Regions from separate parts of the Lysinibacillus sp. NPDC093216 genome, predicted to be linked through region 4. Evidence: riboswitches for the same ligand, from Rfam matches in the RefSeq annotation. Region 4 holds a riboswitch; each other region holds the start of a gene.
What was found. Region 4 has a riboswitch for cobalamin ahead of ACQKOG_RS02935 ((2Fe-2S) ferredoxin domain-containing protein). Riboswitches for the same ligand answer to the same signal wherever they lie in the genome.
Positions count from the first base shown of each region.

Region 1: another riboswitch for cobalamin. It lies ahead of cobT (nicotinate-nucleotide--dimethylbenzimidazole phosphoribosyltransferase); the one in region 4 lies ahead of ACQKOG_RS02935 ((2Fe-2S) ferredoxin domain-containing protein).
Region 2: another riboswitch for cobalamin. It lies ahead of nikA (nickel ABC transporter substrate-binding protein); the one in region 4 lies ahead of ACQKOG_RS02935 ((2Fe-2S) ferredoxin domain-containing protein).
Region 3: another riboswitch for cobalamin. It lies ahead of ACQKOG_RS16590 (ribonucleoside-diphosphate reductase subunit alpha); the one in region 4 lies ahead of ACQKOG_RS02935 ((2Fe-2S) ferredoxin domain-containing protein).

Region 1 is NZ_JBNNVB010000001.1:96,065-103,541, reverse strand. It holds gene ACQKOG_RS00560 (ABC transporter ATP-binding protein) at 1-302, shown strand, start outside; gene ACQKOG_RS00555 (ABC transporter permease) at 299-1,048, shown strand; cobalamin riboswitch at 1,135-1,311, shown strand; gene cobT (nicotinate-nucleotide--dimethylbenzimidazole phosphoribosyltransferase) at 1,426-2,481, shown strand; gene ACQKOG_RS00545 (trimeric intracellular cation channel family protein) at 2,590-3,195, opposite strand; gene ACQKOG_RS00540 (aminotransferase class I/II-fold pyridoxal phosphate-dependent enzyme) at 3,471-4,721, shown strand; gene ACQKOG_RS00535 (MerR family transcriptional regulator) at 4,971-5,345, shown strand; gene glnA (type I glutamate--ammonia ligase) at 5,429-6,763, shown strand; gene ACQKOG_RS00525 (CotD family spore coat protein) at 6,910-7,308, opposite strand.
Region 2 is NZ_JBNNVB010000016.1:1,656-9,132, forward strand. It holds gene ACQKOG_RS16840 (alpha/beta fold hydrolase) at 58-903, shown strand; gene ACQKOG_RS16845 (hypothetical protein) at 1,288-1,587, shown strand; cobalamin riboswitch at 1,755-1,947, shown strand; gene nikA (nickel ABC transporter substrate-binding protein) at 2,098-3,711, shown strand; gene nikB (nickel ABC transporter permease) at 3,783-4,736, shown strand; gene ACQKOG_RS16860 (ABC transporter permease subunit) at 4,738-5,538, shown strand; gene ACQKOG_RS16865 (ABC transporter ATP-binding protein) at 5,549-6,322, shown strand; gene ACQKOG_RS16870 (ABC transporter ATP-binding protein) at 6,335-7,132, shown strand; gene ACQKOG_RS16875 (NUDIX hydrolase) at 7,197-7,477, shown strand, end outside.
Region 3 is NZ_JBNNVB010000015.1:80,855-88,331, forward strand. It holds gene ACQKOG_RS16585 (ribonucleotide-diphosphate reductase subunit beta) at 1-136, opposite strand, end outside; gene ACQKOG_RS16590 (ribonucleoside-diphosphate reductase subunit alpha) at 149-2,362, opposite strand; cobalamin riboswitch at 2,525-2,712, opposite strand; gene ACQKOG_RS16595 (hypothetical protein) at 2,823-3,506, opposite strand; gene ACQKOG_RS16600 (ECF transporter S component) at 3,503-3,997, opposite strand; gene ACQKOG_RS16605 (bifunctional adenosylcobinamide kinase/adenosylcobinamide-phosphate guanylyltransferase) at 4,191-4,583, opposite strand; gene ACQKOG_RS16610 (histidine phosphatase family protein) at 4,532-5,131, opposite strand; gene cobS (adenosylcobinamide-GDP ribazoletransferase) at 5,104-5,880, opposite strand; gene ACQKOG_RS16620 (bifunctional adenosylcobinamide kinase/adenosylcobinamide-phosphate guanylyltransferase) at 5,904-6,479, opposite strand; gene ACQKOG_RS16625 (histidine phosphatase family protein) at 6,491-7,099, opposite strand; gene ACQKOG_RS16630 (pyridoxal phosphate-dependent aminotransferase) at 7,111-7,477, opposite strand, start outside.
Region 4 is NZ_JBNNVB010000002.1:104,372-111,848, reverse strand. It holds gene ACQKOG_RS02945 (sirohydrochlorin chelatase) at 1-567, opposite strand, end outside; gene cobJ (precorrin-3B C(17)-methyltransferase) at 582-2,252, opposite strand; gene ACQKOG_RS02935 ((2Fe-2S) ferredoxin domain-containing protein) at 2,257-2,628, opposite strand; cobalamin riboswitch at 2,767-2,949, opposite strand; cobalamin riboswitch at 3,179-3,363, shown strand; gene ACQKOG_RS02930 (energy-coupling factor ABC transporter permease) at 3,503-4,249, shown strand; gene ACQKOG_RS02925 (energy-coupling factor ABC transporter substrate-binding protein) at 4,251-4,523, shown strand; gene cbiQ (cobalt ECF transporter T component CbiQ) at 4,529-5,299, shown strand; gene ACQKOG_RS02915 (energy-coupling factor ABC transporter ATP-binding protein) at 5,299-6,135, shown strand; gene ACQKOG_RS02910 (S8 family peptidase) at 6,396-7,477, shown strand, end outside.

The DNA of each region.
Region 1 (7,477 bases), on a different contig from region 4:
GGAGTATTTATACAGTAGGAAAACCTGAAGAAATTATTAAAAATGCTAATTTAAACTCGGTTATTAAAATAGGTTTAATAGTAGATTCTTCTGTCCAGTATTTAGAAAGTTGTTCGACAGTAGATAAGATTAAAAAAGAAGATGACTATTTCTACTTATACACGAAGGATATTAGAAAAACGTTAGATTATATAAATAAATTAGAAGATGAAAAAAGAATAACAACAACGAGCATTAATATTCAAAAAGCAAATTTAGAAGATGTATTCTTAAATATGACTGGAAGTGTTTTGAAATTATGAATAGTTTTGTTAATTTATCTTCTATATTTTTCAAAATGGAAATAAGAAATAAACAAGCGGTTATTATGAGTACGGTGTTCCCTATTCTAATGATGGCTTTAATGGGTACAGCAGGGAAAGACGCTGCAAGAGAGGGTATGTCATATATGTCCTATATTTTCCCTGGTATTCTAGGGATGGCTTATGGAGCTATAGGTCTTATAGCTTTACCCGTTATGATTGCTTCGTATAGGGAAAGGGGTATTTTTAAAAAAATTAAAGTTACTCCAATCTCTACATCAAAAATAATGGTATCTATTTTCAGTACACAGCTTTTCATTATGGCTATACAAACAGTTATTATTTTGGGCATTAGTGTTTTCATTTTTAATGTTCAATTAAATTTTAATTCAATTTATACTCTTTTATTAATTCCATTGTTATTAATGGGTGGTCTTAGCTTATTAGCCATCGGTTTAATAATCGGAATTTACGCTAATAACGCAAAAAATGCCACAACTATGGGGAATCTTTCAAATCTAGTTTTCATTTTTTTAGGTGGTACTTTCTTCCCGAGCGATGTGTGGCCAAAATTTCTAATGCCATTTGTTTATATTAATCCACTTAATTATATTATTGAAGCTATTAGAAAAACACTGATCTTCGAGACACAAAATCTCAACACTTATCTGACTGAATTATCAGTAATAACTGCTATAGCAGTTATTACTTTAGTATTTTGTGTTAAAGTTTTTAAATATGAATAATTAAGCATATTTATTTACTTAAATAACAATGAAGCTTGAAAATTTAAAATGTTGACACAATGAGCGCTTTGCCGTAGATTTAAAGTAATTGCATAAAAGCGTTAGGTGCCCACTGCGGGAGAATAGGGAATAAAGTGAAAAGCTTTAGCGGTCCCACCACTGTAAAAGGGAGTTTCATAGAGAATGCCACTAGCGTCTTGCTGGGAAGGTTCTATGAAATGTTGAAATTGAGCCAGGAGACCTGCCTATCTGCTTCGGTTATATAGACGATGGAAAAGTCTGTAGTTTATTTGTTATGGAATAAACTACAGGCTTTTTATTTTTTTCTCTAAATCATTCTTCGAGTAACAAGGGCAAAAAAGAAAGGGGAAATTTTCATGCAATTATTACAACAAACGATTCAAAACATTCAAAGTGCTGACTACAAAATGATGGAGAAGGCAAGGGAACGCATAGATGCACTTTGCAAGCCTCCTGGAAGCTTGGGGAAACTGGAGGCTCTTGCTGTACAACTATCTGGAATTACAGGAGACCTATTTCCTGCGATTGATAAAAAGGCGATAATTGTCTGTGCAGCAGACCATGGTGTTTGTGATGAAGGGGTAACACCTAATCCACAAAATGTGACGGTCTTTCAAACATTAAATTTTCCTAGAGGAGGAACAGGTGTCTGTGCTATCGCAAAAATCACAGATGCAAAAATTGTCACAGTAGACGTTGGTGTAAAAGAGGATATTCCACATGATGCTGGTGTTATCATAAAAAAAATTAAATATGGCACGGACAATATGGCAAAAGGTCCTGCTATGTCAAGGGAAGAAGCCATTCAATCTATTGAAGTAGGAATTGAGGTAGCAACGGAAGAAATCAAAAAAGGAATCAATGTACTCGGGACAGGTGAAATGGGCATCGGTAATACAACGCCGAGTGCTGCCATATTATCGGTTCTTCACGAATGTCATCCAAATGAAGTGACAGGCTTTGGTGCAGGAGTAGGACCAGGGGGGATTGCACATAAAGTAGAAGTCATTCACAATGCTATTGCATTAAATAAACCAAATCGCGATGATGCTATTGATATTCTTGCAAAGGTCGGTGGATTAGAAATAGGCGCTATGGCTGGAGTAATACTTGCAGCCGCCGCACATCGTAAACCTGTTGTTATTGATGGTTTTATTTCTACCATCGCTGCCCTTATCGCATACGAACTCGAACCAAACGTAAAAGACTATATCATTCCTTCACATGCCTCAGAAGAACCAGGTGCAAAAATTGCTGCTGAAATGCTCGGAGTTGAACCGATGTTGCTGATGAATATGCGATTGGGTGAGGGCTCTGGTGCAGCTTTAGCCTTTCCTATTTTAGACGCAGCATGTTCTATGATGAAAAATATGGCTACTTTAGAAGAAGCTATGTTGCTGTTGAAAAATTAACTTTAGCTGCTGCTGTGGATGCACGGAGTTTGTGATAAATAAGGAATTTATAAATTCAAAAAAAGCCCAAATCAGATATTTGGGCTTTTAAATTATGCAACAGTATAACTATGCTCGATTCAACCTCCGTAACGGTAAACGCCATTTCTTCATATATGAAAGTATTCTTAGTACTGTGATCACACCAAATAATACATATAAAAAGATATCCCCTGTAAAAAGTTGAAGTCCGATGATAAGCCCGGCTAATGCTGCCCAAACGCCATAGACTTCATCACGAAGAACTAACGGTTTACGTCTAGCTAATAAATCGCGAACAATTCCACCACCTGACCCTGTTAAGACAGCAGCTACAATAACGGCACTAATAGGCATGTCGAGCTTCACAGCATAAAGGGCACCTTGAATCGCAAATGCCGATAATCCGATAGCATCAGTGAAATTGCCCCAGCGATGCCAATGCTGAATGAGACGATGTGGAAATAAGAAAAAAATTGTAATGGCTGCAATGGCGATTTGAAACATCATATCTTGACCCCACAATGTTGTTACAGGTAAACCTATGAGTAGATTTCGTATAGCTCCACCGCCGAAAGCAGTTACGATACCGAGTATATAGACACCGAATAAATCGTATTCTTCCTCCATTGCAATTATTGCTCCAGAAATTGCGAAGGCAATTGTTCCAATGATACTAAAAACCTCCCAAGCCAACCCTTTCACCCCTTATGTGAATAAATCATTTCATGTTGTTGTAGATTAGTTACTAGAAAATATTAAAGTTACCTTTTTGTATCTAGAAGTTTTTGCAAAGAAAAGCATTGACTTTTGATTCGGAATTATCAGATATTAAATACCTTATTATAACAGAATTAAATAGATTTAGTTGGTCATTTAGCTTAGTGCCTAATGAAATTAGCAAGCTTTGCAGGCAAGCTCACAAATTGATAAGATAAGACTTGAACAAATGTGAAATGGAGAAGAACATAATGACTTTTACAACCAATTTATCAGAAGAAACACTAGCATTAGCTGCTAAAATAGAAGAAAAGGTACGCCCTTTTCATGCAAAGGTAGAAGACATGGCATTCTTCAATCAACAAAAAGTGCTTGCTGCGTTCCGAAAGCATCAAGTTAGTGATTATCATCTGCACCCGTCTAATGGTTATGGCTATGATGATGAGGGGCGTGACAATCTAGAACGAGTTTATGCAGAGGTCTTTGGAGCGGAGGCTGCCATTGTACGTCCGCAAATTATTTCTGGTACACATGCAATTACACTTAGCTTATTCGGAGTACTACGTCCAGGTGATGAATTACTTTATATTTCGGGTCAGCCGTATGATACATTGCAATCAATAGTTGATGGTGGCGATAAGGATACTGGCTCGTTAAAAGATTATAAAATCGGTTATAGCCATGTGGATTTAATCGATAATCAAGAGATCGATTGGGAAGGTGTTGCAGCTGCAATTACAGCAAACACAAAAATGATTGCTATCCAACGTTCGAAAGGCTATGCAACACGCCCATCCTTTACCATTTCGCAAATTACAGAAATGTGTGCAAAAATCCGTGAATTAGCACCAAATGCGGTTATTTTCGTTGATAATTGCTACGGTGAATTTGTTGAGGCACAGGAACCGACCGAGGTTGGGGCTGATTTAATAGCAGGCTCGCTCATTAAAAATCCTGGCGGAGGCTTAGCGAAAATTGGTGGTTACATTGCGGGGCGTGCAGATTTAGTAGAAAAATGTGCTTATCGAATGACATCACCAGGTATTGGTGCTGAAGCAGGAGCAACATTAAATACGCTTGGTGACTTCTATCAAGGATTTTTCCTTGCACCACATGTTGTATCTCAAGCGTTAAAAGGTGCCATTTTCACAGCTGCTATGCTAGGGGAAATTGGCATGAATACATCACCAAGCTATGATGCTAATCGTACAGATTTAATTCAATCGGTTTCTTTCCAAACCGCGGAACAAATGATTGCTTTTTGCCGTGAAATTCAAGCGAACTCACCAATTAATGCGCATTATGCACCAGAACCGGCGTATATGCCTGGCTATGAGGATGATGTCATCATGGCAGCTGGAACATTCATTCAAGGTTCAAGTATTGAGCTGACAGCAGACGGTCCTATTCGTCCGCCATTTACAGCATTTATTCAAGGTGGGTTAACATACGAGCACGTAAAATTTGCAATTTGTAGTGCTGTTCAAAAAATCCAAAAATAGGTAACGAAAAACTATTCAAAACTTCCATTTTGAATAGTTTTTTTATTGATGGACGAAAAGTTGAAGGTGACCTTTGTTAAAACGTATATTAGCAGAAATCACTCCTACGTTAGGATCATAAACTTAGTTTTTTTACAATTTTTCGTCAGTTCAAAAAAATTATTTTATCTCATGTTAGGAAACCTTACATGAGTGGTTGACAGTGTAAATTTTTCGTTATATTATTAGCAGGTATTGGAGGGGACTTAAATGAGTCGTGAAATTAGACGAACTATGCCGTTATTATCTATGAATATCGTAATGCAATTGACAGAGCTTTCGGCACGTCAGATTCGTTATTATGAAGAACACCATTTAATTGAGCCGCACCGAACAGAAGGCAACCGTCGAATGTTTTCATTAAATGACGTTGATACACTGCTGGAAATTAAAGATTATTTGGATCAGGGTATGAACATGGCGAAAATTAAAAAGCTGTTCGCTAAAAAGAATGAACCTGTTTCAACAGATGAACGTGATTTAAGTGACTCAGAATTACGTCACATCATGCGTGAAGAAGTGCGTCAAGCGCAGCGCATGCAAAAATCATCCATCCGACGTGGGGATTTATCTCGATTCTATTAATAAAAAGCAACATCATTCATTTCTTTATTAATAGAGTAGGGTAATAATAAAAAGCTAGACAATTTATAGGAGTGTGGAAAACTGTGGGTAAATACACTAAAGAGGACATTAAACGTCTAATCGAAGAAAAAAACGTAAGCTTTATACGTCTACAATTTACAGATATTCTTGGCACAATCAAAAACGTTGAGATTCCTGTAAGCCAACTAGACAAAGCACTAGAAAACAAAATGATGTTTGATGGCTCATCCATTGAAGGCTTCGTACGTATCGAAGAATCAGATATGTATTTATATCCTGATCTAGATTCTTTCGTAGTGTTCCCTTGGACTTCTGAAAAAGGGAAAGTAGCACGTTTCATCTGTGATGTATACACTGCTAAAGGCGAGCCATTTGCTGGTGACCCACGAAACAACTTAAAACGTATCCTTAAGAAAATGGAAGATATGGGATTCTCAAGCTTCAATTTAGGACCTGAGCCAGAATTCTTCTTATTTAAATTAGATGCAAAAGGTGAACCGACATTAGAAGTGAACGACCACGGTGGTTACTTCGACTTAGCACCAACTGATCTTGGCGAAAACTGCCGTCGTGATATCGTATTAGAGCTAGAAGAAATGGGCTTTGAAATTGAAGCGTCTCACCATGAGGTAGCTCCTGGACAACATGAAATCGACTTCAAATATGCAAACGCAATCACAGCTTGTGACAATATTCAAACGTTCAAATTAGTTGTTAAAACAATTGCACGTAAACACGGTCTACATGCTACATTCATGCCGAAGCCATTATTCGGTGAAGCGGGTTCTGGTATGCACTTTAATGTTTCGTTATTTAAAGGTAAAGAGAATGCATTCTACGATGAATCTACTGAATTAGGCCTTTCTGAAACAGCAATGCAATTCATGGCAGGTGTGCTTGGCCACGTTCAAGGCTTCACAGCTGTGACAAATCCAACAGTTAACTCTTATAAACGTCTTGTACCAGGTTATGAAGCGCCATGTTATGTAGCATGGTCAGCTCAAAACCGTTCACCACTTATCCGTATCCCATCAGCACGTGGTCTTTCAACTCGTGTAGAAGTACGCTCTGTGGACCCATCTGCTAATCCGTATTTAGCGATGGCTGTTATTTTAGAAGCTGGTCTTGAAGGGATCCGTCGAAACTTAACACCACCAGCTGCTATTAATCGAAACATCTACGTGATGTCTGATGAAGAGCGTAAAGCGAATGGTATCGCAAACTTACCACCAGCACTTGATGATGCTTTAGCATTACTTGCTAAAGATGAAGTAGCTCAAGCAGCTTTAGGTGAGCATATTTATGCAAACTTTAAAGAAGCAAAAGAAATCGAGTTTGACATGTATCGTACAACAGTACACCAATGGGAACGCGATCAATATTTAAAAATGTACTAAAAATATTAACCGAGTGCCTAGTATAGGTGCTCGGTTTTTCTTATGAAATTAAGAGATCGATAGTAAAGATAGAAATAGGTATTTTCATAGGAGTATGCTATAAAAAAATGAAGCGATGAGGTATTACTAACCTCATCGCATATTTTTTAATAGCCCATATGATGATGACCCATATGATGATGGCCCATGTGATGGTGCCCCATATGATGATGTCCCATATGATGATGTCCCATATGATGATGTCCCATATGATGATGTGGCATATGGCAAGGCTCAGGTGGCATCTCGCAAAGTGTATGAGTTTCGCAACATTCTTCCACTACACATTCAGTGCAAGGGAAATGATATTGATGATCAATTATATGTTTGTTAACTGTTGTAATATGTGCTGGTTGTACATGAGGTACGACCGTATGGATGTAATTAGTGCGTACATATTCCTCTGGTGGACAACAATGTGGTTGTTCAAATTGAGTTGGGCAATGCTGCGGTGGACAACAATGTGGACCTGCGTGATGATGATGATGATGCATACGTCTATGCATGGTAAAACCTCCTGTTTTGATAAGTTGTGGTTCATAATTAACATATGAGATGAAAGACAGTATGGTCTATTTGTATGCCTATTAAGGGCTAGTTAAATCTCTTAGGCAATCAAAATAGGTATGATTAATGGAGAGTTTCACCAAGCTTTAACTTCTCTCAGCGGATGTT
Region 2 (7,477 bases), on a different contig from region 4:
CCATTGTAATAATGTGTAGAAATAAACAAATATAACTAATTCTAAACAGGAGGTATTATGAAGGATATTAGTTTATGTGTTAAAGAGTTGGATGTCCATTATTACGAATTAGGAAAGAACACTAAACCCACAATAGTCTGTTTACACGGACTTGGAAATAGTGGGGCAGTCTTTTCTGAGTTAGCTGAATACCTAGAAGATGATTTTCATATATTATCTTTTGATAATCCAGGTCACGGAGGCACATCTCCTTTTGTAAATGAAGATGGTTATCTATTTTCAAGTCTTGCAAAATGGTATAACGATGTATTCGAACGAGTCTTAAAAGAACCCTTTTATATTTTGGGCCATTCTTGGGGAGCTGATATAGCTTTACACTATGCTAAAATGTACCCTAAAAAAATTAAAGGGGTTATCTTACTTGATGGTGGCTATACGTTTCCAGATTTCCAAGAAGATATGACCTTTTCTAAAGTATATGATGGGTGGAATGATTATATGGAGCATTCCTCGGTTTTTGACACTTGGGCTGATGTAATCGGGGAGTACCAACAATATACAGACCGATGGAATGAAAAAATTGAACAAATGGTTCAAACACTTTTTAATAAAAGAGAAAAATATGAACTTATTACTTCAAAGTTTACTGTATTATCTATTATTAAAGCATTTTTTAGAGAAAGTTTTACAACAGCTTATCCATACATAAAATCACCATTGATTCTTATCCACGCAACTCTTCCCAAAGAGTTAATAAACGCTAGAAGAACTGGAATCAACAAATTAAAACAGCATATAGAAAATGTCACCATTGTTTCAATGGAAGCAACTGATCATATGGTTCATTGGGATAACCCTAAAAAAGTAGCTAATGAAATTCATAACTGGGTATCTAAATGTTGAGCTACGTGGCGATTGCAAAAAAATATTACACCAATTGAAGTGAACGGAACCTCGGAAATTGGGGACGTTGTGGTCATTTCTTTAATAGTAGCCTCATTTCTAGCTGCATTTTTTAGCCAAAAGGGCAAGTTGAGAATTTTTTCTTTAATTGTTTCCGCCATTCCAGTGCTTTTTCTACTAGGATTGATTTTACTACCGATATTTTATTTGTTAGAGCAATAATCGGATACGTTCTTTGTAAAAAGATGGTGAAGTTATTGCACTTCAACTAACGAATGCTTTAATTATAAGAAGATTGGGGAAAAGATAAAATATTTCCGAAATAAAGGTTATCTATTTGTTGCTTGAACACCAATAAAAATTGTTAAAAAGAGTGGTGATAAAGTGGAGAATGTAAATCAAAATAAGCGTATTCTTTATGCGGTTTTCGAGCATGATATTCAATTGCCAATCCTAGATATTACTCATCCCCTTTTCAACGCAAGTATTGATGAACAGGCGTATCATTTGAGCTGTCTTAAGTCAGCCAAGAGCATTGAATCATTAAAAAAGATGCCTGGCTTTATCCGCAACATCTTTCTGACTACTCCCACAGATAAGCAGTGGGGTTCTTATGTACTTAAGAGAAGCGTTACAAAGCTCTCCACAGATGGTGTTGCCATGTCCTGTGTACAACATCTTTGATTTATCTTCTGTTCCATAAGACTTTCTTATTTACACAACCGATGTTGTACAAGAGACCAGGACTAAGATTCCTGGTCTTATTATGTTAGTCATTACTATAAGGTTATTATTATATTCAGAAAATAAAATTGACGTGAACATTTGAGCATGTTATGTTTAATACAAATTTCATAGCAATCATTACAAGTTTGAGTGAAATAAGCTTTCATTCAATTAAAAGGAAAATGGGTGTAAATCCCATGCTGTCCCGCAGCTGTAAATGAGGAGTTTTGTTTAGATTACCACTGAGTGAATACTTGGGAAGGTGAAGCAAAATCATGATTCATGAGCCAGAATGCCTGCTTGTAAGGAGATTCATTGATGATCTACGAAAGATAGGGAGATGGATAGGGGCTTACTCACAGTAAGTTATTCTGTCCTTATTCTTTTGGAATAAGGTTTTTTTTATGCCTTTTTTCACTCTGTAGATTCTTCATTTAGTGCACCACAAACAAAGATAGGAGACAGAAAATGAGATTGACAAAGTATTTACTTCCTTTCATGCTTGTTATGATGTTCAGTTTACTTACTGGCTGTACAAGCACTGAAAAGGAAGAGACAGCAACGAAACAACAGACTGACGAAAAAATGATAACGATTGGATGGCCATTAGATGTAGGTCCATTAAATCCCCATACATATTTACCAAATCAAATGACAGCACAAGCGATGGTCTATGAATCATTGGTTGAATATAACGATGACGGAACAATTACGCCGAAACTAGCAGAAAGTTGGGACATCTCAAAGGACAAAACTTCTTATGTTTTCCATTTAAGAAAAGATGTCAAGTATTCTGACGGAACGGCTTTTAATGCAGACAATGTGATTCGTAACTTTCATGCAGTTTTAGCAAATCGTGATATGCATTCTTGGATGGGCATGGTTAATCATATTAAAGAGGTTGTGAAAGTGGATGACTTTACAATTCGTTTGCAATTGGATGAACCCTATTATCCTGTCTTAAACGAACTTGCCTTCGTAAGACCTTTCCGTTTTTTAGGTGATAATGGATTCCCTAAAGGTGATGCGACAAAAGATTCAATCAAAGCACCAATTGGGACAGGCCCATGGGTATTAACAGATTACAAAAAGGATGAATATGCTTTATTTAGTCGCAACGAAAACTACTGGGGAGAAAAACCTCTTGTAGAACAAATAAAAGTAAAAATTATCCCTGATTCAGAATCTATCTCGTTAGCATTTGAAAACGAAGAATTAGATTTAATATATGGTCGTGGCATCATTAGTTTAGATAACTATACGTTTTTAAAAGATAGCGGGAAATATAAAACCGCTACGTCTGAACCTTTATCTACGCGTGCGCTACTGTTGAATACACAGTCAGGTCCGTTAGCAGAATTAAAGGTACGTCAAGCGATTCAATATGCAATCAATAAGGAACAGATGGTTGACAGTATTACACATGGTACTGAAAAAGTGGCCAATACACTATTTTGGGATGCTGTGCCTTATGCCAATATTGATTTAGCGCCAATTTTATATAATCCGAAAAAAGCGCAACAATTGCTAGATGAAGCGGGATGGACGCTTCAGAAGGGTGAAAAAATTCGCTCTAAAAACGGACAGCCACTAACATTAGATTTAATCTACATTGCGACAGATGCGATTCAAAAACCTATGGCAGAACTAATGCAAGGTGAACTTGCGAAAATAGGGGTACAATTGAATTTAGAAGGCGCAGATGTGATGGTAGGTCTGCAAAAATTAATGGATGATCAAGTTGATATTAATTTCTGGCGTACAAATGGACCACCAACAGATCCACATAGCTTTGCTAATGAATCAGCTACACCAAACGCTAATGGTGTCTATGAAGCAAAATTAGGCTTACCAAATGCCAAAGAAATCGATAATAGCATTCATCAATTATTAGTAGGTACAGATGAAAAAGAGCGAGTGCAACTTTATACGGATATTTTAACAATGTTCCATGACCAAGCACTATTCTATCCTATATCTTACGAAACAAATAACGTGATTTATCAGCCATATATGAAGGATTTTGCTCCACGTGCATCTGAATATGATATTCCATTTGCACAAATGGATAAAGAAAAATAACTGTAAAAGAGAGAGTATGTCTATCAAAGACAGCTCTCTCTTTATCATAGGATTGATTAGGAAGTGACAGCATGTATGAATCGACATGGATGTTTTGTTTAAAAAGAATTTTGACTTTACCGTTTGTACTATTGGGCGTATCCATCCTGACTTTTGTATTTATTCGTTTCGTTCCAGTAGAACCTGCTGAGGTCATTCTTAGATTGGCAAGAGTTGCACCAACAGCAGAAGCCATTCAAGCATTACGTGAAGAACTTGGAACAGACAAACCTTTTCTTATTCAATATTTACTGTGGATAAAAGGCGTTTTGCATTTAGATTTTGGTACATCTTTTGTTAGTAAATTACCAGTAGCACATGAACTTTTCGCGAAATTACCCGCTACCATTGAATTAGCAGTTGCTGCATTTGTGTTAATTTTAGGATTAAGTATACCATTAGGGATCATAAGTGCATTATATAAGCATTCCATCATCGATAAAATCATTAGACTATTGACTATCATGAGTGTATCGATTCCAACATTTTGGTTAGGTTTTTTACTATTATATATATTTAGCTTGAAATTAGGGATCTTCCCGACAAATGGAAAGGGCACACTAGTACATCTAGTTTTACCTGCACTCGCATTAGCTTTACCAACAATTGGACTGTTCGTCCAGTTTATCCGTACAACCATCATTGAGGAATTACAACAGCATTATGTTCAATATGCACAGCTAAGAGGATTAAAAAACTCTGTGATCCTCGTACGCCATGTTTTGAGAAATGCTATTATCCCGCTATCTACTGTGTTAGGTATGACGCTTGGTAATTTACTAGGTGGTGCAGTAATTGTAGAGCAGGTTTTTAGTTGGCCAGGACTTGGGAGGTATTTAATAGAATCCATTATTAACAGGGATTACCCAGTTGTACAATGCTATGTATTGATTATTGCTGTCATTTATGTGCTTGCAAATTTATGCACAGATGTATTGCATCGTCTATTGGATCCTCATCTGATGATGAAGGACAGGAGAGATTGAAGTGAGCCTATTACATAAAGAACTCAGATTATTTAGTCTAACGATACTGCTAGTCATTGGCTTGTTAGGACTGTTTGCGCCAATTTTAATGCCTCATGACCCTTTAGCAGTCGATATATCAAAGAAATTTTCAGGTCCAACATGGGACTATCCATTAGGTACAGATCATTTAGGAAGATGTGTTTTTTCACGATTGCTTTTAGGTATTCGCTATTCTTTAGGATCAGCGCTCGTCATTCAAATAGTAGCCATTCTTTTAGCGATCTTACTAGGTGCTTTTGTTGCGCTAAAACGAGGCCTGATAGATTTCCTATTTATTCGAATATGTGATATTTTATTAGCTTTTCCTACACTTGTCCTTGCATTTGGACTTTTAGGTTTATTAGGTCCTAGCTTAAAAAATGTGTTGATCGCACTTATTTTTACGCAATTTATTTATTATTCAAGATTGATAAGAAGTTTATTTATTGGAATGAACGAAAAAGATTTTATTCAAGCAGCAAGAATCAGTGGCACTTCTGGAATCAAATTAATCAAACGCCATTATATCCCCAATTTACTGCCACCTATCGTAACAATAGTCGTATTAGATATAGGAAAGGTTATTTTAGAAATTGCAGGCTTTTCCTTTATTGGACTTGGCGTGCAGGCCCCCATCCCTGAATGGGGAATGATGGTGAATGAAGGAAAACAATACATCCGTCAACATCCTGAATTAATGCTTTATCCTGGACTTGCCATCGTCCTTGTTGTGCTATTATTGAATCATTTGGCAAGTAGTTTCAAGAAGCTTGACCAGTAAAGGGGTAATTATGGAGAAAGTTTTAGAAGTGAAAGACTTAACGGTAAAAATCGGTGAGAAAAATATAGTAACCTCTATCAATTTGACAGCCTATAAAGGGCGTGTCTTAGGGATTATAGGGGAAAGTGGTAGTGGCAAGACAATGCTTTGCCGCGCTATCATGCAATCATTACCGGCTTCGGCGCAGATCACACAAGGCCAAATCATCTACCAACAAGAAAATTTATTGAATGTATCAGCTGCTAAATTGAGAGCGTATCGCGGAAGGCATCTGTCTATGATTATGCAAAATCCGTCTACAGCTTTTGATCGTATTCAAACAATCGAAAGTCATTTTCGGGAATCATTAAAAGCTCACTTTGTAATTACTAAAAAAGAAATGAGACAGATTGCCATTGATGCTATGTATAAAGTCAATTTACCCAATCCAGAAAAGCTTTTGCGCTATTATCCTTTCCAATTAAGTGGCGGAATGTTACAGCGAGTGATGATTGCTTTGTCATTGGCGATACAAGCTTCTATATATATTGCAGATGAACCAACGACAGCCCTTGACACAGTCAATCAAAAACAAGTATTAACATTATTTGATCGTATTCGTTCGGAAACAGAGGCTGCTATTATTCTTGTGACACATGATATAGGTGTTATTGCTGAACTAGCTGACGATGTGGCCGTGATGTATCAAGGTGAAATGATTGAGCACACGAATGTCTATGATTTTTTTGATGCGCCTCAGCATCCTTATACAAAGAAACTTTTACAATCAAGAATTATGTTTTAGAGGTGAAAAAATATGACGCTGCTAGAAGTGAACAATATAGAGATGCATTATGCTCACAAACCATTCATGTTCAAACGAGGACAGGAAGCTCCTGTGTTACAAAATGTAACATTTTCACTTCAGGAGGGTGAATGTTTAGGAATCGTCGGTCAAAGTGGTTCAGGCAAAAGTACATTAGGCCGCATTATTTTAGGAATTGAACGACCAACAAAAGGTGAGGTTCTATTTCAAGGAATTAATCTTTATGAAACAACAAGTAAGCACAAAAAAATAATACGTAGAGATTTACAGGCTGTCTTTCAAAATAGCTATCATTCATTTAATCCGAAGCAGACGATTTTTGAGATAGTAGAAGAACCTCTCCTAAATTTCGAACGTTTCAGCAAAACAGAGAGACAACATAAAGTAATGGAATTACTAGACTGCGTGGAGTTAGATAGAACAATCGCTCAAAAATATCCTGCGCAACTTAGTGGTGGGCAACAGCAACGTGTCAACATTGCAAGAGCTCTTGCTTTAAATCCGAAATTGATTGTATTGGATGAAGCCATTAGTAGTCTTGATATGATTTTGCAGCAGCATATTATACAATTACTACAAACTCTTCAAAAAGACATGCAACTTGCTTACATTTTCATTTCTCATGACTTACAAGCAACACGTTTTATGTCAGACCGAATCGTCGTGATGCAGCACGGTCAGCTAGTTGAGGAGATTGGGAAAGATGGTGCATTCAAGCACCCTGCATCTCTAGAACTATATAATGCTATTTTGCCATCGCATCCTCGAGAAAGAACGATAAAAAAATAAAAGTATTCATTTGTTATAATAAGGAAAAATCTTGCAAAATCACTGAAGATAATGGAGGTATAGGATGAAGAAAGGTCAAATTCGAGCAATTGCTATTTGTGTATTTAGGAAAGGCGATTCAATACTTGTCTCTGAAGGCTTCGATGAAGTAAAGGGAGATCATTACTATCGGCCAATTGGCGGAGGAATTGAATATGGGGAGACAAGTTCTCATGCAATAAAGAGAGAAGTACTTGAAGAAATCGAGGCAAATATAAAGAACTTAAACTATTTAGGTACAATTGAAAACATATTTACATATAACGGTGACCTTGGACACGAAGTAGTTTTTGTATATGATGCTGA
Region 3 (7,477 bases), on a different contig from region 4:
TTTTATACTTAGGATATGCCCAGCTAAAACGCACATCATCCCAGTTCAAAATGTTAGAAGAACGTCCGTTGACAATTCCTGTTGAACGGTTCGGTGCATCTTTATCCATAATTTGTCGTTTTGTAATAGTTGTCATTGTTATTTCCTCCTAGCTCGCGCAAGACTCACATTCTAGCAATTCTACAGATGTTGAGCGCACATAATAAGTCGTTTTTACACCGCTCGCCCAAGCATTCATATGCAATGCTAGTAAATCTTTCGCCTTAATCGTATTTTGAACGTATAAATTAAGTGAAATGCCTTGGTCGATATGACGTGCTCGTGCAGCATTTTGCTTGATTGTCCAATTTTGATCGATGAAATAAGCAGATTTATAATACCAAGTTGTCACAGGTGATAGATCAGGTACTGTTACTGGAATTTTGTAATCCTTCTTCTCTTCTGAATAACTCTTTTGGAAGATCGGATCAATCGTAGCCGTACTGCCTGCTAAAATAGATGTTGATGAGTTCGGTGCAACTGCCATTACATAGCCGTTACGCATACCTTTCTCAGCAACCGCGGCGCGTAATGCATTCCATTTATGACTGTCATAGCCACGTTTGTCAAAATACGCACCCGTATGCCAATCTGAGCCTTCAAATAATGGATAAGCTCCTTTTTCACATGCCAAATCGTTAGAAGCACGAATCGTTAAATATGCAATTTCTTCATATAGCTTGTCCGCAAACTCTACAGCTTCCTCAGACTCCCATTGAATTTCTTTCAAAGCTAATAAATGGTGCCAGCCAAACGTTCCAAGTCCAATACCACGGTAGCGTAGGTTCGTAATTTCTGCTTGTTTTACTGGAATTGTATTTAAAGCAATAACGTTATCTAACATACGTACTTGAACTGGGATTAATCGTTCTAGAACACCAGCCGGTACTGCTCTACCTAAATTGATAGACGATAAGTTACATACAACGAAATCTCCAGGCTTGCGACGTGTTACGATGACATCATCTTCAAGGGTAATAGACTCAAATTCAGTAGCTGACATATTTTGGAATATTTCTGTACACAGGTTCGAGCTGTAAACCATCCCTTCATGCTTATTCGGATTCATGCGATTGACTTCATCTCGATAGAACATAAACGGCACGCCTGTTTCAAGCTGAGAGCGCATAATACGCTTCATAATATCAATGGCTGGTACAACTTCACGACTTAACAATGGATTGGCGATACATTCCTCATATTTAGTACGGAAAGAGCCGTCACCCTTTTTCTCATCATAGAAATCCTCTAGTGAAAAGCCCATAACTTCTCGCACTTCATGTGGGTCAAATAAATGCCATTCCCCGCGCTCTTCTACCGTTTCCATAAATAAATCCGGTAAGCATAGCCCTGTGAAAATATCATGAGCACGCAAACGCTCATCCCCATTGTTTAAGCGTAAATCTAAAAACGTAAAGACGTCTTTATGCCAAACATCTAAATAGACAGCAATAGCGCCTTGTCGTTGACCAAGCTGATCGACTGAAACCGCCGTATTATTAAGTTGTTTAATCCATGGTAAAACACCACTTGATGCACCTTTAAAGCCTTTAATAGATGAGCCTCGGCTACGAATTTTACCCATATAAACACCAATACCACCGCCGTACTTCGATAATGTTGCGACATCTGTATTCGTGTCATAAATGCTTTGTAAACTATCATCTACTGTATCGATAAAGCAACTTGATAGCTGTCCATGTGTTTTACCTGCATTTGATAATGTTGGTGTGGCAACAGTCATATATAAATTACTCATTGCCCAGTAAGATTCACGTACTTTTTCTAAACGATTTTCTGTTTCATCCTGCATCAGAGTCATCGCAATGACCATCCATCGTTCCTGCGGTAATTCCACCGGTGTTTTCGTGTAATCACGGACTACATAGCGGTCCATTAATGTTTTTAAACCTATATACGTAAACAACTCATCTCGACTTGATTCTAAATAAGAAGCGAGTTCCTGAAGCTCCTGCTCACTATACTTTGTTGTTAAACTTTCATGATACAAACCAACTTCTGTATAGTGTGCTAAATGTTCTGGGAAAACCTTATAAACATCTTTCACTGAGACACCACGACGCATCGCAAATTGGTCATATAATTTTTCTAAATAAATTTGAGCTGCGACAAATGTCCAGTATGGCTCCTCTTCATCAATGAGGCTAAGCGTTTGTAAAATCATCGCATCTGCCCATGCTTCAAATGTGGCATTGTCGTTTTTTCGTAGCCATCGATCCGATAACCTCACAAAACTTTCGAGTTCATCCTCCGTGTAACTTTTCTTGAGCTTAGTCATTTGCTGTTCGATTTGAATTGTCATGTACACATTCTCTCCCTTTCCTTCTCCAGCAACACAAAAAGCGATCACGCAACATCTATCGGTTACGTGATCGCAGTAAAATCGGAAATGGAAATGAAGGATAAGCGCACAAAGAAGTGAACAAATCTCTCGCCTCCACTTCTCAATCCCCGAAGAATGTGTTGCTGTCTTGAACATATCGGCAGGTCTCCTGGCTCATGCTTCCTCCAAATGATCACCTTCCCGTTCTTCACAGTGGCCTACTCATCATTTGTCAGCACTTACAGTTGCGGGGACAGCTTCGGCCTAAGATGACTCTTTTTCCGAATTCCCTTTTAAACCATATTGGTACCGTTCGTCCAAAATACTATATATTGTGTTTTAACTCCTAAACAAATCTAACATATTGTGTTTATTGTTGCAATAGGCGATTTGCCCCTTGCAAGTTATAAAGTGCTACATTTTCTCGAAGCAAGCCCAATTACAATGCAGTTTTACGTAGTTTTTCAAAATTTCTAGGAAATTTTTTTTGTGCTAGCTGCTCTTTTTCAGGCTGTATTCCTAGCAAAACTACTGCACATGGACCAGCCGATTTCTCAACATCTAACGAACTTTTGACCTGTTGCTCGCTAAAAAGGCGGGTAAATTCTGCTTGTAGACCTTTTGATCCAACTGGCCATACTTGCTGCACAATCCCCTCTTTCCACGCCTGAAAAATAGGTTGGAGCTGTGCGACATCTTCAGGCTGAGCAAGGATTTCATTGCCTACAAGCGGTAATCCATAGGTGTACCAACTAAGCTGTTCATACTTAGTTGCTGTGTGTTTTTGCTGTTCACCTAGCATCGTTATAGATAATCCTGATTGTAGAGTCGGCATATTGGACTCTGTACTACCGTCTATCGGTGGACAATTAAGCCCCGCCTCATCAAAAACCTGCTGAATGCCTGCAACATAACGAGACCATGCAGCATCTCCTGAAAAATTAGCGAGTAAAATATGGTTTGGTAAAGCATTTGCAGCAAGCTGCTCTAAAAAAGTAACACGCGCCGTGAAGTATGCCGTTAGTTTGTCTGGAGCAGACACAACATCTTGTGGTTTTTCGCCAATGGCTGCGGCATTATCTGTTGTAGCAAACAGCTCACCTATTTTTATTGCATTTCTCAATGTACTCGACCTTCCTTACGCACAAACACCTTTGACAGAATTGGCATCACAATTGCAACGATCACCAGATTTACGAGTGTTGCCAATGGAAGACTAGTCAGTGACGCCCAGTAAAATGCCGGACTAATGATAAAGTAAAATGGTAAAGGTGCCACAACACCATTTAGAATAAGTGCCACGGGCCATTTCCAGAAATGCATTCCTTTTTTATGCATGACCCCAAAGACCCATACAACAATAAACATTTCTACTGCGATAATAATATGTAGTGGCCCTAGAGGGAAGCCAGTAGTTAAGGCTGAGATAAAATGCCCAATGACTCCCGAAACCCCAGCTAATACTGGAGATAAAAAGACAACGCTCAACAATGCAGGTGCAGAGTCAAGCGCTGCAGTTGAAATAAATGTTGGAATTTTAATGACTGCACCTACTGCACAAATTGCCGCAACCATGGCAGTGAGCGTCAATTTCATCAATCTTTGTCGATCCATCCCATTTCCTCATTCCTTTAATATTTGGCTATTCATTATAACGTGTGGTTGATTTCCGTTCCGGCTGGGTGCTTTGTCGCTTTCGCACAGAGCAAAGCTTCCTGGAGGCGTCCGATAAGCCGCTAATCCCAAGGTGTCGCCGCTTTTACCCCAACCACAACTTTTAATGAAAAGCCTACTTTATGAAACAATATTATTTGATTTGTTCCCCGATACCGTACCAAATGCGTACGACTTGTTCAGCTTCAGCGAATAATGCCTGGTACAAACGCCCACATGTATCACGCAACAATCGTGCCTGTTTTTCCATCGGCACAACTCCACGACCCATATCGGTCACTATTATATAGACGGCACAATTTTCTTCAAGAGTCTTTAGTCTTGTCAAAATGATTTTGACAAGGGGTTCATCCTCCTCAAGATCTTGTGTCACGAGCCACTTCTCTATGTTTTTAATAACTAGTACATCACAGGCTGGGCTGTCATTAGGTAGATTGCCATCTACAAGCTCAACTTTTTGACCTTCGAGCAATTTCATGACATAGTCGGTTTTTCCACTATGGGCGCCTCCGATAAAGACATGCATCGCGCTCCCTCCTCCCAAGCCTTTCTTGTAAACGTTAAAGAAAATATTTTATCATGCGGTGATTGATACGACCAAAAAGTTTGCTCAGTCGGTGCAAATTCTACAAGAAGCGCTCGAATAACTCCACCATGGACAACGAGATGATAAACATCTTCGTCTTTTGGTAATGCCGTGAACCCTTCAATGACACGCGCACAAAAGGCATCAAAGCCTTCCCCCTTTGGAGGTGGTGACTGTACGGGATCATCTAACCATGCACAATAACGACTATCTGATTTTAAGTCATCATATGTGAGCCCTTCAAATTCACCGAAGTTCGACTCTCGAAATCTCCTATCAGACACATATGTTGCATTCGGAAAATAATGGGCTGCTGTTTCCCTACAGCGCAGCAAGTCACTACCATACACCTTAGTGGCATCTGAATCTACTATAGTCAGCAAAGATGCATCGGCTAATGAAGAATCTGTCCAACCGATATAACGCTTCTCCAAATTCTCCTTTGTTGGAGCATGTCTCATTAAGTGCACAATAACAACGTCACCCATAATACAACCTCCATTCCTTCAATTGATGCACCGAGTAAATCTCCAGAAACGCCACCAAAGTTGCGCACTGTAAATTGACGAAAGACTAAAAAGGCAATCGCTAATACAGCCATCAACACTAATGGAACAATGGAGAAACCTATGACAAACAACAAGCTACTATACGCCACAACTAATGTGATAAGCATAAAGCAGATAAGTGATCTCGGCTTAATATGTGTTTTAAAAAAGTAGGCAAGCCCCTTTTCCTTTGAGCATTTGAGCGACATAAAATAAAAGCTCATGCCTACTCGTGTTAATAACGGAATAAACACAGGCATCCATAGTGCAAACTTATGCTGCACGAATAACTCATGCAGTATCACAAATTTGCCAAGCACTAGAAATAACACGGACAGCACTCCAAATGCGCCAACACGTGGATCATCTAAAATTTCAAGCCGCTTCTCACGATCTCGATACGAAAAATAAGCATCTCCCATATCAATAAAACCATCTAAATGTAAACCACCTGTAAATAAGGCAAATAATCCGACAATCACAAAAGTAAGCAAAACCTCACTGCTTGCCGTCCATTCTGTTAAACTATAGATCACCGCCGCCACTGCGGTGCCCATAAGAGCCCCTATCCATGGTAAAAAGGCGAACATCCCGGTAATCGTTGCCTTCGTTAAAGGAATTTCTTTATGTACTGGCAAAACTGTAAAAAATTGAAACGCAAGTTGTATGCTATGCCAGAAATTTTTCATCGTCTTGCCACCTTCTTCATTTATTATTTCCACTTCTTTACGACACCATAATTTATTTCATATGCCTCATCCGCAATAGAAACGAACCATTGATGTAATTTTCCAAGCATTTGTCGATATAATTCTACTTCCTCGCTAGAATAAGGTGGCTCATCAAATAATTCGTTTGAGACGATAAAAAACGTCACCCTTTTCTCAAGTAACGTCTTTACCGCCTTTTTTAAAACATCAAGCTTTTGTTCTAAACAGCCAGGTTTTTCCACACAGGGAGTTCCCGTGTCAAAACCCTCGTAAAAAGCATTTGTCAGCCATGTCGTAACACAGTCCCATAACACAACATCTCCATCAGTCAGTTTACGTAATGTATTTGCAATGTCATAAGGTGCTTCTATCGTCAGCCATTCAATATTTTGTGCTCGTCTATCTGCCTGATGACGCACTATTCGCTTCTCCATCTCATGGTCCAACGCTACTCCAGAAGCAATATAAATAAGTCGTCGCGCTTGGTTAAACGCTGTTTGATAGTGAGAAACAGCCGCTTTTTCAGCAAAGTGGGATTTACCACTGCGTACTCCCCCTGTAATGAAAATCAGTGGCATAGTTACGCCTCCTATTGTAAATATTGAATGTTCCCGATATCTTTCACGAGCCATTGTTGCTCGACTTTCTCAATAATCGTGATACTTGTACCATGAATAAATGGTTCTGCCCACAGCTGATTGATGCTTCGCCCTAAAATGGCATTAATGATACATTTAATCGTTACAGCATGGGACACAATTAAAACATTATTCTCGGGATATTTTTCTGCAATTTTCTTTAACGTAAACATCGCTCGCTCTGTTACCGTACCAAAGCTTTCCGTATGGGTTGCGACGAATTGTCCAGGATAATCGGTATATAATTCATAATCAAGGCAGTGCGTAGTCATAATGTCCTCGACTGTTTTTCCTTGCCAATCTCCTAAAAAAATCTCCCGTAAATTATCCTCATAATAGATTGGAAGCTGCCGATTACCTAGAAGAATATGCATCGTTTCCTTAGCACGGCCACTTGAACTGCTATATGCCGCTGTAAAGGAGATATTTTTCAAATGATCTCGAAGTTTTTCTGCATGTAAAATGCCCTTTTCCGATAACGGCGAATCTAACCATCCCTGTAGCCGCTGCTCTTTATTCCACATCGTTTCACCATGTCTTATTAAATAAAAAGTCGTCACCTTTGTCACCCCTAATTTGCGTTAAACCAAGCTTGCAAACAATTCTGTAAATACGTCATAGCCACAATATCTTTAATTCCTATACGGAACCATTCCCCATTTAAGCCCATAAAGTTTTTTGTATGGCGTAGCACGACGCCCTTTGATAAACAGTATGTAAAAAATGTATCTGGTTGCTGATTTTTCGGTAATGCAAAACATACATAATTCGTTACACTATTCGTCACCTGACAACCATTTTCTTGTAAATAGCTCTGCAGCGCTTCCCGTTGATTTTTAGCATAGGCAATAGCTTGCTCACAATATACATGTTCATCTAAACAGCCTGTACCTATAACAAGGGCAAAGGCATTCAAGTTCCAATGCGGTAGGATATTC
Region 4 (7,477 bases):
AGCACCCAGCTTCACACAGCGCTCTATTCCTTCTTCAACACGCGGATCTGTGACGCCCATAAACGCGCTTTCTACATACTGAACCGGGAGTTTTTCCCATAACAAACGTGTAATTTTATAAAAATCACCATTTGCATATGGGTCACTACCGCCTCGTGCAATTAATAAAATGGCAGTATCCTTCTGTTCTTCTTCCGCATTAAAGCCGATTTCTGCTAAACGATCTTCTAAAATCGCAAATATTTCTTCATGGATACCGATTGTTTGACCATATGTGAACGTTATATTCGGATAATGCTCACGCGCATGTTCGATTTCTGCTGGAATATGCATTTTTGAATGTCCAGCATGAAGAAGGATAATCGGAATAACGTGTACCTCTGTAGCACCCTTCTTCACACAGTTCGTAATACCTTCTTCAATGTTCGGCGAAGCGAACTCTAAAAAACATGTTTCTACTAAAAAGCTATCATCAATACGAGGTGTCATTTGCTCGATAAACGTGCGTACCTCATCATTTCCTGCAGCTAAACGGCTCCCGTGGCCGACAAATAAAATTGCTTTCATCTTATTACTCCTCACTAGTCGCCGCATGGAGCGGGCTCTACTTTTATTTTTGAAGACATATCCTGATACGTAAAATGTAATATCTTTTTCACACGCTTGAAGTATTTAAACAAACGTTCATTTGGATGTGCATTTGCTTTATATTCTTCGATAATATCGGTAATAAGTGGGATGAGCTGTTCAGGCTCTAATCCCTCAACAACTGGCTGGGCCGCATGTGCTGTACGACCAACCGGCTTGGCACCAATAAAAACATCAAATTTACTTTTACGATAAACAATGCCAATATCATCAAATACTGCTCGATAACATGCCATACCGCAGCCGTTAAAGCCGATATTTAATGTTTTCGGTAACGACATACCACCAAGCTTTTCTTGAATTTCTTCCGCATATGGAATCGAATCGAACTTTTCTCCATAACAGAAGTCACAAGCCTTTAACGATAGCACGTCACCAATTGGTGCTAGTAAAAAGCCAACTTCACGAAGCTTTGCGGTAACCTCTTCAGGCTCGGACGTTGGAACTTTCAAATGAATTTGATGGTCTGGTGTATACTCCATCGTTCCTTCCTCACCAACTACCTCAGCCAACGTCATCATTTGTTGAGGACTAAAGAACTTATTGGCAACCCCAGGACTAACCGCTAATTCAAAAATAGATTCGATTTTTTGTTGAACACGCTTAGGTGTTACTTTCACCGCGCTTGTTCCCTTTACCATAGTAAGAGCAGCTGTCGCCATTTCAAGTGACGATTTTTTAGGCTTTTGTTGTGGTGTTATGGCTAAACTGGGCTTAATACGATTGGCATTAGGATCTGTCGCAAAATCATTACGTGCTGCTCCTGTTTCTTGATTCATCGCCCATGGTTCATTTTCTTCTTTAAGTCGTTGATGTGGTCGTAACGGTTGTTTTTCCTCACCAAGTGTATATTTACGCTGATAACCACGTGGCGTAATCATTTTATTGTCGTAGAAGAATGTTGTTGAATTCCCGATAATAACCGTTGTTAACATGCCGATATCATGTTCAAGCATTTCTGCTAAAGTAGTCATCGTTATTTCCTGACGGTCACGATACGCGCTTTTCACAAGTCCAACTGGTGTATCTGGCGAACGATATTCCAATAAAATTCGTTGTGCCTCTACAATTTGTCTCGTACGACGTCCACTTTTCGGGTTATAAAGAGCAATAACAAAATCCGCCATTGCTGCTGCTTCTACTCGTTTTGCAATTAAATTCCAAGGTGTTAAGTGGTCACTTAAACTAATGGTACAGGCGTCATGCATAATGGGAGCACCTAGTAAACTGGCACATGAATTAATAGCTGAAATACCTGGAACAATTTCTACCTCGATACCAGTTGCTTCTGTCCAGCCTAGCTCGATTAATACCTCATACACTAATCCTGCCATTCCATAAACCCCGGCATCCCCACTGGAAATGACCGATACGATACTTCCAGCCTCTGCTTGACGCACCGCTTCTTGCGCACGTGAAACTTCCTCTGTCATACCAGTACTAATAATCGACTTTGCACTAACTAAATCCTGAATCAGTTCAACATAAGTTTTATAGCCTATAATCATATGACTTTGTTGTAGTGCCTCCACAGCACGAGTCGTAATATGTTTAAAGTCTCCAGGGCCAAAGCCAACTACGAAAATCTTACCTTTTTGAGCCATTTTGTTACCCCTCTTTCACCTTTTCAATGCCTTTAATGGCTGTTGTTTGTGCTGTACGCTGCAACGAACCTTCACGCAATGTAAAAACATGCTCATTATGTAACGCTTCATGATTTAAATCTTGTACAAGTACTCTCGCATGCTCCTTCGTTGGCACTCGGTACCAATTGCCCTGAGGATATGCAATGACAACACAAGCATCCTTACACCTGCCATTACAGCGGGTCCTTGTTGTATGTATCTCCTTATCAAGCTCCAGTAACTGTATTTCATCACGAATTGCCTGTGTAATGTCCTCAGCATCTTTTTTCATACAACTACTACCATTGCAAATAAAAAGATGTGTTTTCATCCCCTCTAAATTCCAAGTTGTCATAGTCGTTCTCCCCTCATATGCTTTTAGGAAAAAGAAAAACCTTTACTCTAGACGAAGAGTAAAGGTTTAGTAGAAGCCAAATAAAAACGAATATATACTGGTACTCGCTTTCGCTTCAACTTCTCCCTCCGAAAAGTTTGCTTGCATCATCACATAAGCAGGTTTCCTGACTTAAGCTTCCTTTTACTTTCGCGCCTTCCTAAGTTTTCACTAGTGGCATCCGCGATTTCATCAGCTATTACAGTAGCGGGGGCTGTATCGGACTTTCACCGATTTCCCTATTATCTTGAATATTCAAGCACTTATGGATGTTTTATATGAATTATATGGTTTTTTTGTAATTGAAAACTGTTTCTATCATAGCTTATTTTTTTAAAATTTCAATATTTCTTTCTTAATTTGTGACAATTTTTTTAAAATTCCATAGAAAAATGCGACATCCATTTTCTATTTATCTAAATTTTCGACATAGACACCCAATTTAAAATTTTTTCACAAAAGGGATAGCATATATATGGAAATTCGTGTTACACTTTGTCGTGAAATCTCACAACTTCATCTTTTTTTCGGTGTGAAATGTTCAGCATTTCGCTTAAAAGGGAAGCCGGTTTAAGTCCGGCGCGGTCCCGCCACTGTATTAGGGAGTTTTATAGATAATGTCACTGTCCAAAGGATGGGAAGGCCTATAAAACGTTGAACTAAAGCCAGGAGACCTGCCGAAAAATATGTGATCGTTTCAACCTACGAGGATGGGTGTGCGGCTTAGCAGATTAGAATTTTATTTGCTTTTTTAGCTATGCACTTTTCCACTATCGGAGAAGTGCTTTTTTTCGCATACTTTTTCTAAAAATTTTAATGTAAGGAGGAGAGATTTTTGAAATTTTCAGGTTGGAAGCTTAGTTATTTTTTATTGGCATTTTTATTCGTACCAAATCGTGCATTTGCGATGCATATAATGGAGGGCTTTTTGCCAATCGAATGGGCGATTTTTTGGTGGGTCATTTCGATTCCATTTATTATTTTAGGATTACGTTCTATTCGTAAAACCATTGATGAAAATCCTGAAACAAAAATGATATTAGGGCTTTCGGGTGCCTTTGCCTTTGTACTTTCTGCCTTAAAAATCCCTTCTGTAACAGGAAGTTGCTCGCATCCTACAGGTGTTGGACTTGGAACAGTTCTTTTTGGACCATTAGCGATGAGTGTTATCGGGACAATCGTATTATTATTCCAATCTTTACTGTTAGCGCATGGTGGGCTTACAACATTAGGGGCAAACACTTTTTCTATGGCAATTATGGGTCCTATTATCGCCTACTATGTATTTAAGGGCTCACAAAAATTGGGACTATCCTTTTCCATTGCTGTCTTTTTAGCAGCAATGCTTGGTGACTTAGGTACATATATTGTCACTTCTGTCCAATTAGCTCTTGCCTTCCCTTCTGAGGTCGGAGGCTTTATGGCTTCATTCACTAAATTTGCTGGTATTTTTGCGTTAACACAAATTCCTCTTGCTGTTAGTGAAGGAATTTTAACAGTGATCGTTATGAACTTTCTGAAAAAATACAATGTGAGTGAACTAAAAGCTCTACGTGTGTTCTCTGCAAAGGAGGCTCACTAAAATGAAAAAAAACTTACTGCTCATCGCCATTGTTGTGTTGTTAGCAATCGTTCCCCTGTTTATTCAAAAAGGTGCTGAATTCGAAGGGGCTGATGGCGAAGCGGAAGCAGCAATTAGTGAAATAGATGCTAGCTACGAGCCATGGTTTGAAAGCTTATGGGAACCACCAAGTGGTGAAATTGAAAGCTTATTATTCGCACTACAAGCTGCTATCGGTGCTGGTTTCATCGGGTATTTCATCGGCTTAATGCGCGGCAAACATAAAGAAGGTTAAACGCTATGTTACTCATTGATAAGTATGCTTATTTGAATAAACTAGCGTCTGTTCATCCGCTAGAAAAAATGACGTTATCCCTTGGACTGCTTTTATTGTCGCTTATCATGAGAGATGAACGAATTTCACTCATTACATTTATTGTGATGAGTGCTTTTATCATTTTAGGCGCAAAAATCCCTGCTAAATATTACGCAAAGTTATTGTTGCTACCTGGATTTTTTTTACTATCAAGTTTAGTATCCATTTTAATTTCTATCGCGCCAGCGACAAACAGGCTTCCTTCAAACATTTGGTCATTTTCTCTTCATAATTGGACAATTTTTGTCAGCAGTGCAAGCCTAGTAACAGCGCAGCAGCTTTTTTTCATCGTCCTTGGCAGCATTAGCTGTTTGTATTTTTTAATTCTCACAACATCAGTCCAATCTATTTGTTACGTCTTACGACAATGGCGACTCCCAACTCTATTTGTAGAGTTAGTAGAGCTAACGTATCGTTTTATTTTTATCTTTTTAGACAGTATGCAAAAAATTCATCTTGCCCAACAGGCTCGTCTGGGATACAGCTCCCCTATGCAGTGGCTTCGATCGGTATCAATGCTAATTGCAGCTTTATTTGTCGAGATGTTCCAACGCAGTCGTGAGCTAAACAATGCAATGGAAGCACGTGGTGGCGAAATGGTCTATTGGCAGGATGATGTTCCCTGTAACACGAAAAATTGGATAGGTATTGCTGCTATTTTTATACTCCTCATCATTTATGGAGGTTTTTTCTGATGACAGATTTATACTTTGATTTAACACATTTATCCTACGCTTATGCAGATGGAACTCATGCCTTAACAGATATTACACTTCAAATTCCAAAGGGAAAAAAAATCGCTTTACTTGGTCATAATGGAGCCGGGAAATCAACGTTATTTCAGCATTTAAATGGTATTTTGAAGCCTACCGCTGGAAGTATCTCCTTTTGTGGCAATGAACTGAACTATAGTAGAAAAGCATTAAAAGAATTACGCCAACAGGTTGGTATTGTTTTTCAGGATGCAGACAACCAGCTTTTTTCCGGCACAGTTAAGCAAGATATTGCATTTGGTCCTTTGAATCTTGGCTGGACAACTGAAAAAATCGAGGAAAAAATTGCGTGGGCTGTCGCTCAAACCGAAGTCGAAGCATTGCTAGATAAACCGATCCATTTTTTAAGTGTTGGTCAGAAAAAACGTGTCGCAATGGCAGGCGTACTTGCAATGGAACCTTCCGTTTTATTATTAGATGAACCGACAGCTGGACTAGATAATTATTATAGTGCACAAGTTTTACAGTATTTAGCTATGTTAGAAAACGGGGAACGAACAATATTATTGGCAACGCATGATATCCCCTTAGCCTATGAATGGGCAGATCAAATCATCGTGATGGAAGCTGGGAGAATTATTTACAATGGAGATCCAGTAGCAATGTTCTTCCAAGAGGATTTGCTTGAAAGAGCCCATCTTGAACGCCCATGGGTCTTTGAAATGGCCGTTGCCTTACAAAAGAAAAAGTTATTTGAGAAAAACATAAAAATGCCTCGTTCGAAGAAAGATTTACACAGACTTATTGAGCGGCTTTAAGATAATTTGTCCATATTTGGTACTTTTCAATTGTAGTAGAATCCACGCTACTACTCCAAACGCACAAATCGAGTAGGATGTACCCTATGGTCCTTTGAGGATTTTTGACTTCCCTTCTACATATTTTTATAACGAGGAACGTGGTAAAATATAGAATGGTACTTTTGGAAAAATATATACTTATTACGAAACTTTTCTATCGTTCATTCGTAATAGTATAGATGTCACAAATATTTGGAACACCCAAGGAGGGAATACAGTTGAAAAACTGGAAGAAAAAATCAGTAGCTTTAGTTGCATCCGCAGCACTAATGGTTCCTGCTACTTCTGCCTTTGCTGAAGCACCACAAAAAACAGCAAAGAACCAAGAGTTAGTGAAAATAGCTAGCAATAAGGAACAATCATCTAAGAATCAAAAAGAATGGATTAGTCAGGATACTATTATCGTCAAACATTCCGGTCTTGATAAGAATGCACACAAAAAAATTGGCGCAAAAGTGATCCGCTCTATTCCTTCATTAGGATACGATGTTATCCAACTTAACAAAGGAACAAATTTAGAAAAAGCAGTTTCATATTATACTAAGCAAAAAGGGGTTAAACGTGTATCCCCAAGCTACGTGTATCATTCCTTTGGCACTGAAGTAGATCCAAAGAAACAGGATATGTATCATTTGAATCTTCTTCAAATTGATAAAGCACTAGAATTAGCAGGTAACAACGAGGTAAAAGTAGCAGTTATCGATGGTGGCGTGGATTTTAAACATCCTGATTTAAAATCTCAAGTGCTACCACCATATAATGCTGCAGCACCTGCCAATACTTCTTATCCTAGTGAGCATGGAACACATGTAGCAGGCATTGTTGGAGCGGCAAAAGATAATGGGATTGGAGGCCATGGGATTAATCCAAATGCCAAGCTTCTTCCAATTGATGTATTCAACGGAAAAGATGGTGCTAGTGATTTCGCCATTGCACAAGGAATCCTTTACGCTATTGAGCAAGGCGCCGATGTTATCAATATGAGTCTTGGCGGCTATGGTGAATCTCCATTAATGGAGGAAGCCGTTCAGAAAGCGATTGATAAAGGAATTACCGTTGTAGCTGCTGCTGGAAATGAATCGACAGATAATTACTCCTTCCCTGCTTCATTCGAAGGCGTTATAAGTGTAGGTTCTACGAATGATAGAAACAAACTATCAAGCTATTCAAACTACGGCCCATCGGTTGATCTAGTAGCTCCAGGCGAAGATATATATAGTTCAGTTTATGATGAGAAAAAAGGATCCTCCTTTGTAAAATTTAGCGGAACATCGATGGCCTCTCCTGTTGTTGCAGGTGT